DNA from 3 places in the Paramagnetospirillum sp. genome. Region 3 is predicted to be linked to each of the others. Evidence: predicted binding sites of a transcription regulator. Region 3 holds the regulator's gene; each other region holds the start of a gene.

Region 1 (5,911 bases), on a different contig from region 3:
GAACGAACGGACCCGCCCCGAAAGGGGCGGGTTTTTTCATGGGTCGGGCACCACCAGGTCGCGGTAGGCGTGCCAGCTGGCGTGTCCCGCCACCGGCAGGGCGATGACCAGACCCACCAGACCCAGCACCAGGCCCAGACCGGTGATGCCGGCCAGCAGGGCCGCCCACAGCAGCATGGGGCCGGGATTGCGGACCACCGCCATCACCGACAGCGCGGCGCCGGCGAAGAAGTCGGTGCGCCGCTCCAGCATGGCGGGCAGGGTCACCACGTTGGTGACGAAGGCGATTGTGGCCAGCACGCCGCCGAAGATGGTGCTGGTGACGATGAAGGCGATGCCGTCCAGGGTGGGCAGCACCGCCATCAGGCTCCGCCAGTCGGTGGGCTGGTTGGGCAGGCAGACGGCGAAGATGATCACCGCGAGGCGCGCCCAGATCATCAGATAGAGCATGTAGATCAGCCCGGCGGTCATCATGTGGAAGCGGTTGGGCCGCCAGCAGGTGAGGATGGGCCGCCATTCCAGGGGCTCGCCCCGCTCCAGGCGCCGCGAAATCTCGTAAAGGCCCAGCGCCAGCAGCGGCGCCACCAGCATGAAGCCTTCCACCAGGGGGGTGATCAGGTATTCCATTCCGGCCAGGGCCAGACCGCCGGTCAAAGCCAGCCCGGCCACCACGAAGGCGCCGCCGTAAAGCAGGCTGAGGCGCCAGGCCGCCCGCGTGTCGCGCCAGCCGGCGGCGACCCAGCCCAGCACCTGGGCGGAGGTGACGGAACGGACCTTTTCCCGCCGGACGGGGGTGTCCTGGGGTGAAACGGTATCGGTGACGGCCATGACAGCCCTCCCCTTCCATGTGCCTGATCAGGGGCATATGGGCACCGGGCGGCCAGAGGGAAAGGGGAGGGGTCCACGTCCCCAAGGAACACGGCGGGCACCGGGCATCCCCACCGTCCGACCGCAGGCCACGGGTTGCCCCTGGGGCCAAGCCGTGTCATCTTCGGCCGGTTCGGGAGAAGCACCGTGCGGCATCGCCCTCGTGGGGAAAACATCATCCGGTTCGACAGTGTCGGGCTGCGCTACGGGCTTGGCCCCGAAGTCTTGCAGGACGTCACCTTCAAGCTGCCGGCCGGGTCCTTTCACTTCCTGACCGGGCCGTCGGGCGCCGGCAAGTCGTCGTTGCTGCGCCTGATGTATCTGGGGCTGCGTCCGACGCGTGGCCGGGTGGTGCTGTTCGACCGCGACATCGCGGCGACCAAGCGCTACGAGCTGCCGGCGCTCAGGCGCCGCATCGGAGTGGTGTTCCAGGATTTCCGCCTGCTCGACCACATGACCGCGCTGGACAACGTGGCGCTGCCGCTGCGGGTCAGGGGCGTCAAGGAATCCGAGATCCGGCGCCACGTGCCCGAGCTGTTGTCCTGGGTGGGCCTGGCCGACCACCTGGGGGCCAAGCCCTCGACGCTGTCGGGCGGGCAGAAGCAGCGCGTCGCCATCGCCCGGGCGGTGATCGGGCGGCCCGACCTGCTGCTGGCCGACGAGCCCACCGGCAACGTGGACGACCACATCGCCATGCGGCTGATGTACCTGTTCGAGGAGCTGAACAAGCTGGGCACCACCATCGTGGTGGCCACCCACAACGAATTGCTGGTGCGGCGTTTCGCCCACCTGCCCCGCCTGCACATCGAGCACGGCATGGTCACCACCCTGCAGCAGGCTCCGCCGGCGGACGACCTGGAGGCGGAGTGATGCTGTTCAGGCGCCGCCATTCCGATCTGCCGCTGGCCGGGGACGCCACCTCGCGTTTCCTCCCCTGGCTGGTGGCGCTGATGGTGTTCCTGTCGTCCATGGCGGTGGCGGGCGCCTTCGTCATCGGCGCGGTGATCGAGCGCTGGGACCGCGACGTGTCGGGCACGCTCACCGTGCAGGTGCTGCCGGCCGGCGGCGAGCACGGCGACGCGGTGACCGAGGAACGGGTCCATGCCGCCATCGACGTGATGCGCAAGGTGCCGGGCGTGCTGGCGGTCAAGGCCTTCGACAAGAAGCGCACCCTGGCCCTGCTCGAGCCCTGGCTGGGCAGCACCGAGATGGTGCAGGACATGCCGCTGCCCCGCCTGATCGACGTCACCATCGACCCGGAATCCCGCCTGGACCTCGCCGAGGTGGCGCTGCGCCTGTCGCGCGCCGTGCCCGGCGCCTCGCTGGACGACCACCGGGTGTGGCTGTCGCGCCTCATCAACCTGTCGCGCACCATGCAATGGGTGGCGGTGATCGTCGTCGTGCTGATCGGCATGGTGACCTCGGCCACGGTGGTCTACGCCACCCGCACCGGCATGGCGGTGCATCACGGCATCATCGAGGTCCTGCACCTGATCGGCGCCCATGACGATTACATCGCGCGGCAATTCGCCGACCGCGCCTTCGCGCTGGGCATCGCCGGCGGGCTGATGGGGCTGGGCCTCGCCGTGCCGGCGCTCACCGCCATCGGCTGGGCGGCGCGGCGTCTCGAGGGCGGCTTCCTGCCCAGCCTCACCCTGCCGGTGGCCGGCTACGTGGCCATCGGCCTGCTGCCGCTGCTGGCGGCGCTTCTCGCCATGCTGACGGCGCGTCTCACCGTCCACGGCACCCTGGCCAAGCTGCCATGAGCCGGGCGACCCTTCGCCGTCTCGCCATCGCCGCCATGGTGGCGGCGGGCACCCTGCTGGGCGCCTGGGGGGGCGGTCTTCTCTGGTTCGCCGCCGATCTGGCCATCCGGGTCGAGGACGGCACGACCGTCACCGACGCCCTGGTGGTGCTGACCGGCGGCGCCGACCGGCTGGAAGCGGGGCTGGACCTGCTGGAGGCGGGAAAAGGCGGCAAGCTGTTCGTGTCGGGCGTCCACCGGGGCGTCGACCTGCCCGATCTGCTGCGCAAGGCCCATGTGGCGCCGGCCCTGGCCCAGTGCTGCATCGTGCTGGGTCATGCCGCCGACGACACGGTGGGCAACGCGGTCGAGACCGCCGCCTGGATGCGGGCCGAGGGCTTCGCCTCGCTGCGTCTGGTGACGGCCGCCTATCACATGCGCCGCGCCCGGTTGGAATTCCGCCGCGCCATGCCCGAAGCCGTCATCGTCGCCCACCCGGTATTTCCCGACGCCTTCAAGCGGGAGCAGTGGTGGCGCTGGCCCGGCACCGCCCACCTGCTGGCGGTGGAATACACCAAATACCTGGCGGCGGTGGCCCGGCCGCTGATCATTCCCCAGAAGCCCGAGAGGAAGCCGTGACCTTCGTTCGCTCCGCCCTGTTCATCGTCTTCACCTGGGTCTGGACCCTGGCGCTGTCCGTCCTCTATCTGCCGCTGCTGGCCCTGCCGCGCAAGGCCATGCTGCCGGCGGTGCGGTTCTGGCTGGGCGGCATGCTGGGCGCGCTGCGCGTCCTGGCCGGACTGTCGTGGGAGCTGCGCGGGGCCGAGAACCTGCCCACGGGTCCGTTCATCGTCGCCTCCAAGCACCAGTCGGCCTTCGAGACCTTCGTCTTCCACCTGCTGCTGGGCGACCCCGCCTACATCCTCAAGCGCGAGCTCTTGTGGATACCTTTCTTCGGCTGGTACCTGGGCAAGGCCGGGGTGATCGCCATCGACCGCTCGGCCGGCACCAAGGCGCTGAAGGCCATGGTCAAGGGCGCCGAGGAAGCCGCCGCCCTGGGCCGCCCGGTGATCATCTTCCCCGAAGGCACCCGCGCCGCGCCGGGCGCCAAGCTGCCCTATCATACCGGCGTGGCCATGCTCTACGGCGCGCTGAAGGTGCCGGTGGTGCCCATCGCCTTGAATTCAGGGCTTTTCTGGCGTCGGCGCGGCTTCGCCAAGAAGCCCGGCACCCTGACGCTGGAGGCCCTGCCCGCCATCCTCCCCGGCATGGACCGCAAGGCCTTCATGGCCGAGCTGGAGAACCGTATCGAAACCGCAACGGATAGGCTGGTGGCCGAGGCGCGCCAGCGTCAGCCCGGCCTGTAGACGCCTATGCCCGGCGGGTGGGACCGTCCCGCCCGCTGTGGATAAGCCTGTGGATCGCGCTGGGGATCGAATTGATCCCCAGCCCGCCCCGCCGAATTGCGGGGATAAGTGGAATCGCCCTTGAACTTCAAGGCGCTGGCCCCACATAACTCTGTTGAAACAAAAAAAGAACACATCCATTGATTCTCCACCCCCGCGAGTCCTAGACTTGGGGTGGAACGCCCTGTTCAAGAGGGCCGGGAGGAGGAAGAGCGGGTCGATGACGCAGGTGGCACCCATTTCCCAGCAGATCTGGGACATGAAGTATCGGTTGAAGTCCGCCGAAGGGGTGGCGCTGGACGGCACCATCGAGGACACCTGGCGCCGGGTGGCGCGCGCGCTGGCCGCCGCCGAGGCCGAGTCCGCCCTGTGGGAGCGGCGCTTCTTCGAGGCCATGGAGGATTTCAAGGTCCTGCCCGCCGGCCGCATCATCTCGGGCGCCGGAGCCGACCGCAAGGTGACGCTGTTCAACTGCTTCGTCATGGGCGACATTCCCGACGACATGGCCGGCATCTTCGAGCACCTGAAGGAAGCCGCCCTGACCATGCAGCAGGGCGGCGGCATCGGCTACGACTTCTCGACGCTGCGGCCCAAGGGCGCCCCGGTCAAGGGGGTGGGGGCCGACGCCTCCGGTCCCTTGTCCTTCATGGACGTGTGGGACGCCATGTGCCGCACCATCATGAGCGCGGGCTCGCGCCGTGGCGCCATGATGGCCACCATGCGCTGCGACCATCCCGACATCGAGGCGTTCATCGACGCCAAGCGCGAGGCGGGCCGCCTGCGCATGTTCAACCTGTCGGTGCTGGTCACCGACGCCTTCATGCAGGCGGTGAAGGAGGACAGCTCGTGGGAGCTGACCTTCAAGGGCGTCACCTACAAGAGCCTGCCGGCGCGCGAGCTGTGGAACAAGATCATGCGCGCCACCTATTCCTACGCCGAGCCGGGCGTGATCTTCATCGACCGCATCAACCGGCTGAACAACCTCCATTACTGCGAGGACATCCACGCCACCAATCCCTGCGGCGAGCAGCCGCTGCCCGCCTATGGCGTCTGCCTGCTGGGCTCGCTCAACCTGGCCCGGCTGGTGGACAAGCCGTTCGAGGACGGGGCGCATCTCGACCTCGACAGGCTGGATTCCCTGGTGCGCGTCGCGGTGCGCATGATGGACAACGTCATCGACGTGTCCAACTTCCCCCTCGAGCAGCACCGCCACGAGGCCCTGGCCAAGCGCCGCATCGGCCTTGGCATCACCGGACTGGCCGACGCCCTGATCCTGTGCGGGGCGCGTTACGGCGGCGCCCAGGCCATCCGGCTGACCGAGACCTGGATGGCGGCCATCCGCCGCTCGGCCTATCTCGCCTCCACCGAGCTGGCCAGGGAGAAGGGGGCCTTCCCCCTCTATGACGCCGAGAAGTATCTGGCGGGCGAGACCATCCGGTCGCTGGATGCCGACGTCATCGAGGCCATCCGCGCCCATGGCATCCGCAACGCCCTGCTGACCTCCATCGCGCCCACCGGGACCATCTCGCTGTTCGCCGACAACGTGTCGTCGGGGCTGGAACCGGTGTTCGCCTTCACCTACACCAGGGGCGTGCTGCAGAAGGACGGCACCCGTAAGGAGGAGGAGGTCAGCGATTACGCCTATCGCCTGTTCCGCCGCCTGCGCGGCGAGAACGCGCCGCTGCCGTCCTATTTCGTCGACGCCCTGTCGCTCACCCCCGGCGACCACGTGGTGATGCAGGCGGCCATCCAGAAATACGTGGATTCCTCCATCTCCAAGACCATCAACGTGCCGGAGGACATCTCCTTCGACGCGTTCAAGGACGTCTACGCCCAAGCCTACGACCTGGGCTGCAAGGGCTGCACCACCTACCGGCCCAACGACGTCACCGGA
Region 2 (5,911 bases), on a different contig from region 3:
AGCGGACGGCGATGAAGCAGATAGTGGCCTAGCTCATGAGCTAGAGCATCGGACCTGAAATCTGAATCGCAGGGGATTCCCTTGTAGGCGAAAAAGTGATTCAACCTCATTGGAGGTGGATCATGGGCAAATGGCTATCATCAGATCTTCGGGTCCGTGTTTACGGTAAGATCGAACACGGCGAATCGCGGCGAGCGGCGGCTCGGCATTTTGGAGTGAGCGCCGCGACCAGCGTCCGTCTTGCACAACGGATGGCGGCGACGGGTTCGTTGGAGCCCTTGCGGCAAGGCCGTCCGCCGGGCGGTGGTAAGCTGGCGGCCTTTGCCGCTCTTCTGACCGGCTGGGTGGAGGCGCAAGGCGACATCACGATGCCGGAACTGGCGGCCAAGCTGAAGGCCGAATGCGGCGTCACGGCCCACCCGGCGTCACTCTCGCGGTTTCTGATCGGGCAAGGCTTCAGCGTCAAAAAAAACGCTGCTGGCCACCGAAGCCGGTCGCGATGATGTGGTGGCGGAGCGCCGGACCTGGCTGAGCCACCGCCAGCCCCGGATGTGCCAGGAGCCTCACCGGCTGGCGTTCATCGACGAGACCGCCACCACCACCAAGATGACCCGGTTGCGGGGACGGGCACCGCGAGGGCAACGGTTCAAGGCCCGCGCGCCATTCGGCCACTGGGGAACCCAAACCTTCATCGCCGCCTTGCGCTGTGACGGTCTGACGGCACCCTGGATCATAAACGGCCCCATGAACCGACAAACCTTCGAGGTCTACGTCGAGACCCAACTGGCCCCGACGCTCCAGCCGGGCGACGTCGTCATCCTCGACAACCTCTTCCGACACTGAGATGGAGCACGTCCTCGCCGCGCTAACGGCGGTTCCCAATGTCGCGCACGTTCTCCTCATCGTGGATCTCGGTGACGTGCGCGGGCGCGTCGCCCGGGCGGCGCAGGTCTTTGAGATAGCACGCAGTCGGGTCGTCGCGGCCTTACCCTTTGATTGGCCGGCCCTTTCTCTCGTCTGCCTCGGGACCAGTTTTCCGTTCGAGACCCCGCCCGCAGGCGTCACACGGCTGGACATCGAGGAGGCGGACGTCTTCGACGCGGTCGGCGGGTTCGCCGTCGCGCAGTACGGCGACTACGTGGGCATGCCGGTGCGCCCGCAAAAGGGTGGCGGCATGGGGTATCCCCGCATAGTCGGCCCCATGGACCGGGAATGGATTCAGTGCCGCGGGCAGAACGTGGGGGCGCTGAAGGAGTACATCCCGTGCGCTGTTGAGCTCAAAAAGGCGGGATGGGCGAACATCCCCGATTTGTGGGGTTCAGATCGCATCGACGCAGCAGCCAAAGGCAACATCGCCAATATGGGCAATGCCGCAAAATGGTTGGCGGTGAAGATGAACATTCACCTCTACCGTCAACTCGATCGCGCGTCCGCGTTGTTGGGGGTGCCTCAGCCCGACGACGACGAGGACGAACTGCCGGACGACAGCTGAGTCAGTCGCCTAGCGCCGCGACCAGCCTCTCGCCGCGCGCTCGAAAGCGCATCTTCAGGGAAGCCATGGCCACCGAGCGCAGTATGGACGGGCGGATTTCCGCGACCCTCTGGCGGAGGATATAGGCGTATTCATCCTTCTGGAAGGGCACGCGGCCGCGCTCGAACGCCGCCTCGATATCCTCCCTGACCAGGAACGACGAAAGCGCCGAGGGCTCCTTGATCGCTACGATCCGGCTTGGCCGCTTCTGCCGGACGGTACCGTCCGGAGCCACCCGGTAGACGCCGACGCGGCCTTCGCCGACCGCGTCGACAACCGCGCCGACCTTGTCCAAGTGGCGATCGCCGCACACCACTCCGACGTTGTCGAAATAGCGCATCATGCGCCGGATCTGGTCAGGAAGTCGGTCGAGCTTGTCGGCGTCGCTCTTGATCTCGAAGGCGTGCAGATGATCTCCTCCTCGTTGGGGATCAGCAAACATCAGATCGTAGCTTCCGTCAGTGTCCGATTTCTGGGGAGTAGCTCACCCTGTTTGACTTTACCCCCCCCCCCCCCCCCCCCCCCCCCTGTGCATAACCGGGGGGGTCTTTTTCAATGGCCCCGGACGTCCCGGCGGCACGGGAAGCGCTCGGAACTGAAAAAGAACAAAAGGGAACAATTCCCCTTGCGTTCTCTTCTCGTTCGTGTACCGTAATCCTCATTGCGGAACCGCCCGGTTCGGGATAGATGAAGGGGAACGGCCATGTCTCAGGCTGCGTTGCGTCTCGTGGACAAGGATACCATGGATAGACAGAAGGCTTTGGAAGCCGCCGTCAGCCAGATCGAGCGGGCGTTCGGCAAGGGCTCCATCATGAAGATGGGCCAGAAGGATCAGGTGGTCGAGACCGAGGTGATCTCCACCGGATCGCTGGGCCTGGACGTGGCTCTCGGCATCGGCGGCCTGCCCCGTGGCCGCATCATCGAGGTCTATGGGCCGGAAAGCTCGGGCAAGACCACGCTGGCGCTGCACGTCATCGCCGAGGCCCAGAAGAAGGGCGGAACCTGCGCCTTCGTCGATGCCGAGCATGCGCTCGACCCCGTCTACGCCCGCAAGCTGGGCGTCAACCTGGACGAACTGCTGATCAGCCAGCCCGATGCCGGCGAGCAGGCGCTGGAGATCGCCGACACCCTGGTCCGTTCGGGCGCCATCGACGTGCTGGTGGTGGATTCGGTGGCCGCCCTGGTGCCGCGCGCCGAGCTGGAAGGCGAGATGGGCGACAACCACATGGGCCTGCATGCCCGCCTGATGAGCCAGGCGCTGCGCAAGCTGACCGGCTCGGTGTCCAAGTCCAAGACCATCGTCATCTTCATCAATCAGATCCGCATGAAGATCGGCGTCATGTTCGGCAATCCGGAGACCACCACCGGCGGCAACGCGCTCAAGTTCTACGCCTCGGTGCGCATGGAGATCCGTCGGGTCGGCGCCATCAAGGACCGCGACGAGGTGGTGGGCAACCAGACCCGCGTCAAGGTGGTCAAGAACAAGCTGGCGCCGCCGTTCAAGGTGGTGGATTTCGACATCATGTACGGCGAGGGCATCTCCAAGATGGGCGAGCTCATCGATCTCGGCGTCAAGGCCAACGTGGTGGAGAAGTCGGGGGCGTGGTTCTCCTACAACTCTACCCGCATCGGCCAGGGCCGCGAGAACGCCAAGCAGTTCCTGCGCGACAATCCCGCCATGGCCGCCGAGATCGAGGGAACCATCCGCCAGAACGCCGGCCTCATCTCCGAGGCCCTGGCCGGCGGCCCCGGCGACCTGGACGGCACCCCGGTCGAGGAATAACCGGCAGAGACCGATGAACGAGGGCCACCCGCCGCAAGGCCGGTGGCCCTCTTCTCATGGAATCGGCCCCATCACGGCCGGGATGGGTTTCAGACCGTCCGGCGCTTGATAGAGCATCGGACCTGAAATCTGAATCGCAGGGGATTCCCTTGTAGGCGAAAAAGTGATTCAACCTCATTGGAGGTGGATCATGGGCAAATGGCTATCATCAGATCTTCGGGTCCGTGTTTACGGTAAGATCGAACACGGCGAATCGCGGCGAGCGGCGGCTCGGCATTTTGGAGTGAGCGCCGCGACCAGCGTCCGTCTTGCACAACGGATGGCGGCGACGGGTTCGTTGGAGCCCTTGCGGCAAGGCCGTCCGCCGGGCGGTGGTAAGCTGGCGGCCTTTGCCGCTCTTCTGACCGGCTGGGTGGAGGCGCAAGGCGACATCACGATGCCGGAACTGGCGGCCAAGCTGAAGGCCGAATGCGGCGTCACGGCCCACCCGGCGTCACTCTCGCGGTTTCTGATCGGGCAAGGCTTCAGCGTCAAAAAAAACGCTGCTGGCCACCGAAGCCGGTCGCGATGATGTGGTGGCGGAGCGCCGGACCTGGCTGAGCCACCGCCAGCCCCGGATGTGCCAGGAGCCTCACCGGCTGGCGTTCATCGACGAGACCGCCACCACCACCAAGATGACCCGGTTGCGGGGACGGGCACCGCGAGGGCAACGGTTCAAGGCCCGCGCGCCATTCGGCCACTGGGGAACCCAAACCTTCATCGCCGCCTTGCGCTGTGACGGTCTGACGGCACCCTGGATCATAAACGGCCCCATGAACCGACAAACCTTCGAGGTCTACGTCGAGACCCAACTGGCCCCGACGCTCCAGCCGGGCGACGTCGTCATCCTCGACAACCTCTCCAGCCATAAAAGCGAGAAGGCCAAGGCCATCCTCAAGGAGAGAGGCGCCTGGTTCCTGTTCCTACCCCCATACAGCCCAGACCTAGAGCATCGGACCTGAAATCTGAATCGCAGGGGATTCCCTTGTAGGCGAAAAAGTGATTCAACCTCATTGGAGGTGGATCATGGGCAAATGGCTATCATCAGATCTTCGGGTCCGTGTTTACGGTAAGATCGAACACGGCGAATCGCGGCGAGCGGCGGCTCGGCATTTTGGAGTGAGCGCCGCGACCAGCGTCTGTCTTGCACAACGGATGGCGGCGACGGGTTCGTTGGAGCCCTTGCGGCAAGGCCGTCCGCCGGGCGGTGGTAAGCTGGCGGCCTTTGCCGCTCTTCTGACCGGCTGGGTGGAGGCGCAAGGCGACATCACGATGCCGGAACTGGCGGCCAAGCTGAAGGCCGAATGCGGCGTCACGGCCCACCCGGCGTCACTCTCGCGGTTTCTGATCGGGCAAGGCTTCAGCGTCAAAAAAAACGCTGCTGGCCACCGAAGCCGGTCGCGATGATGTGGTGGCGGAGCGCCGGACCTGGCTGAGCCACCGCCAGCCCCGGATGTGCCAGGAGCCTCACCGGCTGGCGTTCATCGACGAGACCGCCACCACCACCAAGATGACCCGGTTGCGGGGACGGGCACCGCGAGGGCAACGGTTCAAGGCCCGCGCGCCATTCGGCCACTGGGGAACCCAAACCTTCATCGCCGCCTTGCGCTGTGACGGTCTGACGGCACCCTGGATCATAAACGGCCCCATGAACCGACAAACCTTCGAGGTCTACGTCGAGACCCAACTGGCCCCGACGCTCCAGCCGGGCGACGTCGTCATCCTCGACAACCTCTCCAGCCATAAAAGCGAGAAGGCCAAGGCCATCCTCAAGGAGAGAGGCGCCTGGTTCCTGTTCCTACCCCCATACAGCCCAGACCTAAACCCAATCGAGATGGCCTTTGCCAAACTCAAGGCTCATCTCCGACGGATCGGCGCGCGCACCATCGACGACCTCTGGAAGGCCGTCGGCAATATCTGCGATCTCTACACCCCAGACGAATGCTGGAACTACCTCAGGGAAGCCGGGTATGTTTCAGATTAAACGCACGCCGCTCTAGAGACTCCCCTCCCCACGAGGGGGAGGGAGGAAACAAGCGGGTCTTTTCGACGGTCGGACGGTTTCAGACCAGGGCGGCCAGGGGGAGCATCTCCACTCCGGCGGCGGCCAGGCCGTCGCGCAGCCGCCGCGCCAGTTCCACGGCGCCGGCGTCATCGCCATGGACGCAGACCGAAAGGGGGCGGCAGGCGATCTCCCGGCCCGTCACCGAACGCAGGCACCCATGCCGCACCATGCGCAATACGTTGGCGGCGGCCTCGGCGGGATCCTTCACCATGGCCTGGGGATGGGAGCGCGGCAGCAGATGGCCGTCGTCGCCGTAATTGCGGTCGGCGAACACCTCCTCCGCCACGCGCAATCCCAACTCCCGCCCGGCGGCGGCCATGGCCGATCCCGATGGCGCCAGCAGGATCAATCCGGCATCGACGGCCGAAACGCCGCGCGCCACCGCCAGGGCCGCGTCGCGCTCGACCGAGGCCAGATTGCTGAGCGCCCCATGCGGCTTGACGTGGGCGACCACCGCCCCGCAGGCTGCGGCGATCCCCTTCAGGGCACCGAT
Region 3 (5,911 bases):
GTCGTCCTCAACTCGGCCGCCGCCCTGATGGTGGCCGGCAAGGTCGACTCCCTTAGCGACGGCGCCCGCGCCGCGGAACAGGCCATCGATCGGGGCGAGGCCGAAGCCGTGCTGGAACGCATGATCGCCATCACCAACCGGACTCCCTGACATCATGAACGCCACCCCGACCATCCTCGACCGCATCTGCGCCGAAAAGCGCCGCCAGGTCGCCGAGCAGAAGAGCCGCCGCCCCATCCAGGAACTGCTGAAGCGCGCCCAGGACCAGGCGCCGCCGCGCGGCTTCGCCGCCTCGCTGGACCGCAAGGTCAAGGAGCTGGGCTGGGGCATCATTTCCGAGATCAAGAAGGCCTCGCCCTCGGCCGGGGTGATCCGCCCCGATTTCAAGCCGGAACTGCTGGCCCGGGCCTATCAGCGCGGCGGCGCCGCCTGCCTGTCGGTGCTGACCGACCAGAAGTTCTTCCAGGGCTCGGACGCGGATCTGGGCGCGGCGCGCTCGGCCTGCGACATTCCGGTGCTGCGCAAGGACTTCATGGTCGATCCCTACCAGATCGTCGAGGCCCGCGCGCTGGGCGCCGATTGCATCCTGCTGATCGTCGCCTCGCTGACCGATGCCGAGCTTTCCCAGATGGAGGACATCGCGCTGGGCTACGGCATGGACGTGCTGATCGAGGTCCATGACGAGGCGGAACTGGCCCGCGCGCTGAAGATGAAGTCGCCGCTGATCGGCATCAACAACCGCGACCTCAAGATCATGAAGACCGACCTCGCCACCACCGAGCGTCTGGTCCCCCTGATCCCCGAGGGCAAGGTGGTCGTGTCGGAAAGCGGCCTGGAAGGCCCCGGCGACCTGCGCCGCATGGCCGCCATCGGCGTCAAGCGCTTCCTGATCGGCGAGGCCCTGATGCGCCGCCCCGACGTGGAGCAGGCGCTGAAGGTGCTGCTGGCCGGCGCGGGCACGGCGGCCTGATGAGCGACGGGCTCACCCATTTCGATCCGGACGGCAATGCCGTGATGGTCGACGTCTCGGCCAAGGGGCAAACCGCTCGCAAGGCGGTGGCGCGCGGCTCGGTGGTGATGACGCCCGAGACCCTGGCCCTGATCGCCGCGCGCGGCATGAAGAAGGGTGACGTGCTCTCCGTCGCCCAGCTGGCCGGCATCATGGGGGCCAAGCGCACCCCCGACCTGATTCCGCTGTGCCATCCCCTGGCCCTGTCCTCGGTGGGGGTGGAGCTCAGCCTTGATCCCCAGGCCTCCGCCGTCCATATCGAGGCCACTTGCAAGCTGGTGGGCCAGACCGGCGTCGAGATGGAGGCGCTGACCGCCGTCTCGGTGGCGGCGCTGACCGTCTACGACATGTGCAAGGCGGTGGACAAGTCCATGCGCATCGAGAACATCCGCCTGATCCACAAATCCGGCGGCAAGTCCGGCATCTACGAGGCCAAGGAATGATCTCCGTCGAAGTGGCGCGCGAAAACCTGCTGTCGGGCATCAGGCCGGTGGGGACCGAGGTGATCGGCCTCGCCCAGGCCGCGGGACGCATCCTGGCCGAGGATCTGGCGGCCCGCGTGTCCCATCCGCCGGTGGCGGTGTCGGCAATGGACGGCTACGCCGTCCGCAGCGCCGACCTCGCCCAGGTGCCACGCCCTCTCGACGTCATCGGCCTGTCGGCGGCCGGCTCGGCCTTCGCCGGCATTGTCGGCCCCGGCCAATGCATCCGCATCTTCACCGGCGCGCCGGTGCCCGAAGGGGCCGACGCGGTGGTCATGCAGGAGAACACCCGCAAGGACGGCCAGCGGGTGGAAATCCTCACCTCCGCCCCCCCGGGCCGCCACATCCGACCGGCCGGGCTGGACTTCAAGACCGGCGACGTCCTGATTCCGGCGGGAACCATCATGGGCGGCCGCACCATCGGTCTGGCGGCGGCCATGAACATCCCCAACCTGCTGGTGCGCAGGAAGCCCCGCATCGCCATCCTGTCCACCGGCGACGAGATCGTCCTGCCCGGCGACCAGCCGGGGCCGGCCCAGATCGTCGGCTCCAACGGCCCGGGCCTCGCCGCCATGGTCAACGCCCTGGGAGCCGATTCCATTCATCTCGGCATCGCCAGGGATACCCGGGAGTCGCTGGATTCCATGATCGCCGCCGCGGCGGGCGCCGACATGCTGGTCACCACCGGTGGCGCCTCGGTGGGCGATTACGACCTGGTCCAGGATGCGCTGAAGGACGCCGGCATGAATCTCGGCTTCTACAAGGTGGCCATGCGACCGGGAAAGCCGCTGATGTTCGGCGACATGAAGGGCGTTCCCGTGCTCGGCCTGCCGGGTAATCCCGTCTCGGCCATGGTCTGCGCCATCATCTTCCTGGAACCGGCCATCCGGGCGCTCACCGGACGCTCCACCGTCACCCAGGCCATCAACGCCATTCTGGGCCGCGATCTTCCCCCCAACGACGAGCGCATGGAGTTCATGCGCGCCAGCCTGGAACGCACCGACAACGGCCTGGTGGTCGCCCTTCCCTTCGAACAGCAGGACAGCGCGGTGCTGTCGGGGCTGGCCCGTGCCACCTGCCTGCTGGTGCGCCCCCCCCATGCCGCCACCGCCCAGGCCGGCGACATGGTGCAGGTCATCCCCCTGCCCCCCACCCTGTAGGGAGTATCCTTTGACCGGAGCGCGGCCGTCCCGCCCGCTGGGGTGACCGGAGCGCGGGCGTCCCGCCCGCTGGGGTGACCGGAGCGCGGGCGTCCCGCCCGCTGGGGCGGAAACAAAACGGAATCATCCGTACAGATTCCCCTTGACCACCCCCGGGAACGCGCATAGAACAAAACCAGATGGTTTGTTCTTTGTTCCCTGAACAGACTCATATCGGGGGAGGTTCCGCGATGCTGACGCGCAAGCAATACGAATTGTTGATGTTCATCGACGAACGGCTTCGCGCCACCGGTATTTCTCCCTCGTTCGACGAGATGAAGGATGCGCTGGACCTCAAGTCCAAGTCCGGCATCCACCGCCTGATCACGGGTCTGGAGGAACGGGGCTTCATCCGCCGCCTCGCCCACCGCGCCCGCGCCCTGGAAGTGGTCCGCCTGCCGGAGAACCGGGCCGACACCGCCCTGCCCCCGCCGGCCAAGGCCTTTGCTCCCAACGTCATCAAGGGCGGCTTCGCCGGGCCGCAACTGGCGGGCGCCCCGGTCGCCGGGCCGTCCGACGCCGTCACTCTTCCCCTCTACGGCAAGATCGCCGCCGGCACCCCCATCGAGGCGCTGCGCGACCATTCCAACAGTATCGACATTCCGGCCTCCATGCTGGGCAGCGGCAATCACTACGCGCTCACCGTGGATGGCGATTCCATGATCGAGGCCGGCATCAACGACGGCGACACCGTGGTGATCCGCTCCTGCGACAGCGCCGAGACCGGAACCATCGTGGTCGCCCTGGTGGACGACACCGAGGTGACGCTGAAGCGCCTGCGCCGCAAGGGCAATTCCGTGGCGCTGGAACCCGCCAACCAGGCCTACGAGACCCGTATCCTTCCCCCCGACCGGGTGAAGGTCCAGGGCCGTCTGGTCGGTCTGCTCCGGAGGTACTGAACATGGGCAGCTTCCGTCCGCTCCGCTTCGGCTTCACCGCCGACGGCCGCCCCGCCGACGAGACCTGCGCCGAGATGCGCGTCACCTATCTGGGCCGCGTCTCGCGACGCCAGGCCGAGGCCGACGCCCGGCGCCGCTTCGAGGAATGGTCCCGCCTGGGCAGTTCCCTGTCGCGCCTGCGCGGCGCCGATCAGGTGGTGCTGGGGTAGTCTTTGTGGGCTCTGCCCACGCCCGCAAAGGGCCCGAGGCCCTTTGATCCCCTTGGTCAACCGAGCTGAACTGAGGTTGCCGGAAAGACACGGAGAACACGGATACGGTGCTCCGCACCGCTCGCGGATGGACACGGATGTTCCGCCCCTCTCGGCCGTCACCCCGGGCTTGACCCGGGGTCCAGGAGGCCAGAATTCCAGGAAAGCAATTCCTGGGTCCCGGCTCTTCGGCCAAGATGGCCATATGAAATTTCCATTCTCCGTGCTTATCCGTGGCCGCGCAGCGGCATCCGTGTCCAAGAACGGCAGGAATCCGCATGAAAAAGGTTGGGTCATTGGGCTCTCGCCCTCATCACCCGGTAGGGTGGTAAGAATTCTCGACGTGACGGCGATCTGATGCGGCGCCGACCAGCAGGGGAGAGAAGTGATGGACTAGAGCGGCGTGCGTTTAATCTGAAACATACCCGGCTTCCCTGAGGTAGTTCCAGCATTCGTCTGGGGTGTAGAGATCGCAGATATTGCCGACGGCCTTCCAGAGGTCGTCGATGGTGCGCGCGCCGATCCGTCGGAGATGAGCCTTGAGTTTGGCAAAGGCCATCTCGATTGGGTTTAGGTCTGGGCTGTATGGGGGTAGGAACAGGAACCAGGCGCCTCTCTCCTTGAGGATGGCCTTGGCCTTCTCGCTTTTATGGCTGGAGAGGTTGTCGAGGATGACGACGTCGCCCGGCTGGAGCGTCGGGGCCAGTTGGGTCTCGACGTAGACCTCGAAGGTTTGTCGGTTCATGGGGCCGTTTATGATCCAGGGTGCCGTCAGACCGTCACAGCGCAAGGCGGCGATGAAGGTTTGGGTTCCCCAGTGGCCGAATGGCGCGCGGGCCTTGAACCGTTGCCCTCGCGGTGCCCGTCCCCGCAACCGGGTCATCTTGGTGGTGGTGGCGGTCTCGTCGATGAACGCCAGCCGGTGAGGCTCCTGGCACATCCGGGGCTGGCGGTGGCTCAGCCAGGTCCGGCGCTCCGCCACCACATCATCGCGACCGGCTTCGGTGGCCAGCAGCGTTTTTTTTGACGCTGAAGCCTTGCCCGATCAGAAACCGCGAGAGTGACGCCGGGTGGGCCGTGACGCCGCATTCGGCCTTCAGCTTGGCCGCCAGTTCCGGCATCGTGATGTCGCCTTGCGCCTCCACCCAGCCGGTCAGAAGAGCGGCAAAGGCCGCCAGCTTACCACCGCCCGGCGGACGGCCTTGCCGCAAGGGCTCCAACGAACCCGTCGCCGCCATCCGTTGTGCAAGACGGACGCTGGTCGCGGCGCTCACTCCAAAATGCCGAGCCGCCGCTCGCCGCGATTCGCCGTGTTCGATCTTACCGTAAACACGGACCCGAAGATCTGATGATAGCCATTTGCCCATGATCCACCTCCAATGAGGTTGAATCACTTTTTCGCCTACAAGGGAATCCCCTGCGATTCAGATTTCAGGTCCGATGCTCTATTTCGTCGGTTTGGATGTGTCGGTGCGGACGACGAGTGTGTGCGTGATGACCGAGACCGGAAGAATCGTTCAGGAAGGCAAGGTCGAAAGCGAACCCGAGGCGCTGATCCAGTTCCTTGATGTGCCCGGCAGGCGGTACATCCGTGTCGGCGTCGAGGCAGGCCCGCTTTGCCAATGGCTGTACGCGGGCTTGGCAAAGGCTGGCCTGCCGGTCATCTGCATCGAGACGCGGCATGCGCAGGCGGTGCTCAAGGCGCAGATCAACAAGACCGACCGCAACGACGCCCGCGGCATCGCACAGATGATGCGTGTCGGCCTTTATCGGCCCGTGCATGTGAAGACCCTGGCGAGCCAGCAGATCAGGACGTTGCTCAACGGTCGGCGCTTTCTCCAGGCGCGGATTCTGGACGTCGAGAACAGCATCCGGGGGCTGCTGCGTAATTTCGGCATGAAAGTCGGCGTCATTAGTCGTGCCCGTTACGACGCGCGGATCCGCGAGCTGATTGACGGCGACCCTACGCTGGCGGCGGTGATCGAACCCATGCTCATCGTCCGGCGCGTCACCCGTGAGCAATTCGCGGCTCTTCATCGGAAAATGTTGGAACTGGTCCGCGCCGATGAGGATT

Evidence for each region. Region 3 encodes LexA, which represses DNA repair genes until DNA is damaged. Its sites were predicted from a motif close to ATGTTCTANTTTGGTTC; they were not measured.
Region 1: ACV4UZ_RS17975 (adenosylcobalamin-dependent ribonucleoside-diphosphate reductase) is a predicted target of LexA. The motif match lies at 4,136-4,152, and genes of this name have one in related genera.
Region 2: recA (recombinase RecA) is a predicted target of LexA. The motif match lies at 2,124-2,140, and genes of this name have one in related genera.

What each region holds. Positions count from the first base shown of each region.
Region 1 covers NZ_JBZVFI010000018.1:434,300-440,210, reverse strand. Annotated here, with positions in the region: gene ACV4UZ_RS18000 (DUF2189 domain-containing protein) at 37-828, opposite strand; gene ftsE (cell division ATP-binding protein FtsE) at 1,015-1,737, shown strand; gene ACV4UZ_RS17990 (cell division protein FtsX) at 1,737-2,633, shown strand; gene ACV4UZ_RS17985 (YdcF family protein) at 2,630-3,250, shown strand; gene ACV4UZ_RS17980 (lysophospholipid acyltransferase family protein) at 3,247-3,978, shown strand; gene ACV4UZ_RS17975 (adenosylcobalamin-dependent ribonucleoside-diphosphate reductase) at 4,238-5,911, shown strand, end outside.
Region 2 covers NZ_JBZVFI010000002.1:64,501-70,411, reverse strand. Annotated here, with positions in the region: gene ACV4UZ_RS00395 (ImmA/IrrE family metallo-endopeptidase) at 1-110, opposite strand, end outside; gene ACV4UZ_RS00390 (transposase) at 123-503, shown strand; gene ACV4UZ_RS00385 (transposase) at 508-843, shown strand; gene ACV4UZ_RS00380 (beta family protein) at 845-1,492, shown strand; gene ACV4UZ_RS00375 (sce7726 family protein) at 1,494-1,973, opposite strand; gene recA (recombinase RecA) at 2,235-3,314, shown strand; gene ACV4UZ_RS00365 (transposase) at 3,505-3,885, shown strand; gene ACV4UZ_RS00360 (IS630 family transposase) at 3,890-4,315, shown strand; one part of gene ACV4UZ_RS00355 (IS630 family transposase) at 4,380-4,711, shown strand; one part of gene ACV4UZ_RS00355 (IS630 family transposase) at 4,710-5,337, shown strand; gene ACV4UZ_RS00350 (LamB/YcsF family protein) at 5,417-5,911, opposite strand, start outside.
Region 3 covers NZ_JBZVFI010000019.1:36,146-42,056, forward strand. Annotated here, with positions in the region: gene trpD (anthranilate phosphoribosyltransferase) at 1-150, shown strand, start outside; gene trpC (indole-3-glycerol phosphate synthase TrpC) at 155-970, shown strand; gene moaC (cyclic pyranopterin monophosphate synthase MoaC) at 970-1,452, shown strand; gene ACV4UZ_RS19710 (molybdopterin molybdotransferase MoeA) at 1,449-2,651, shown strand; gene lexA (transcriptional repressor LexA) at 2,882-3,589, shown strand; gene ACV4UZ_RS19720 (hypothetical protein) at 3,592-3,798, shown strand; one part of gene ACV4UZ_RS19725 (IS630 family transposase) at 4,247-4,874, opposite strand; one part of gene ACV4UZ_RS19725 (IS630 family transposase) at 4,873-5,204, opposite strand; gene ACV4UZ_RS19730 (IS110 family RNA-guided transposase) at 5,278-5,911, shown strand, end outside.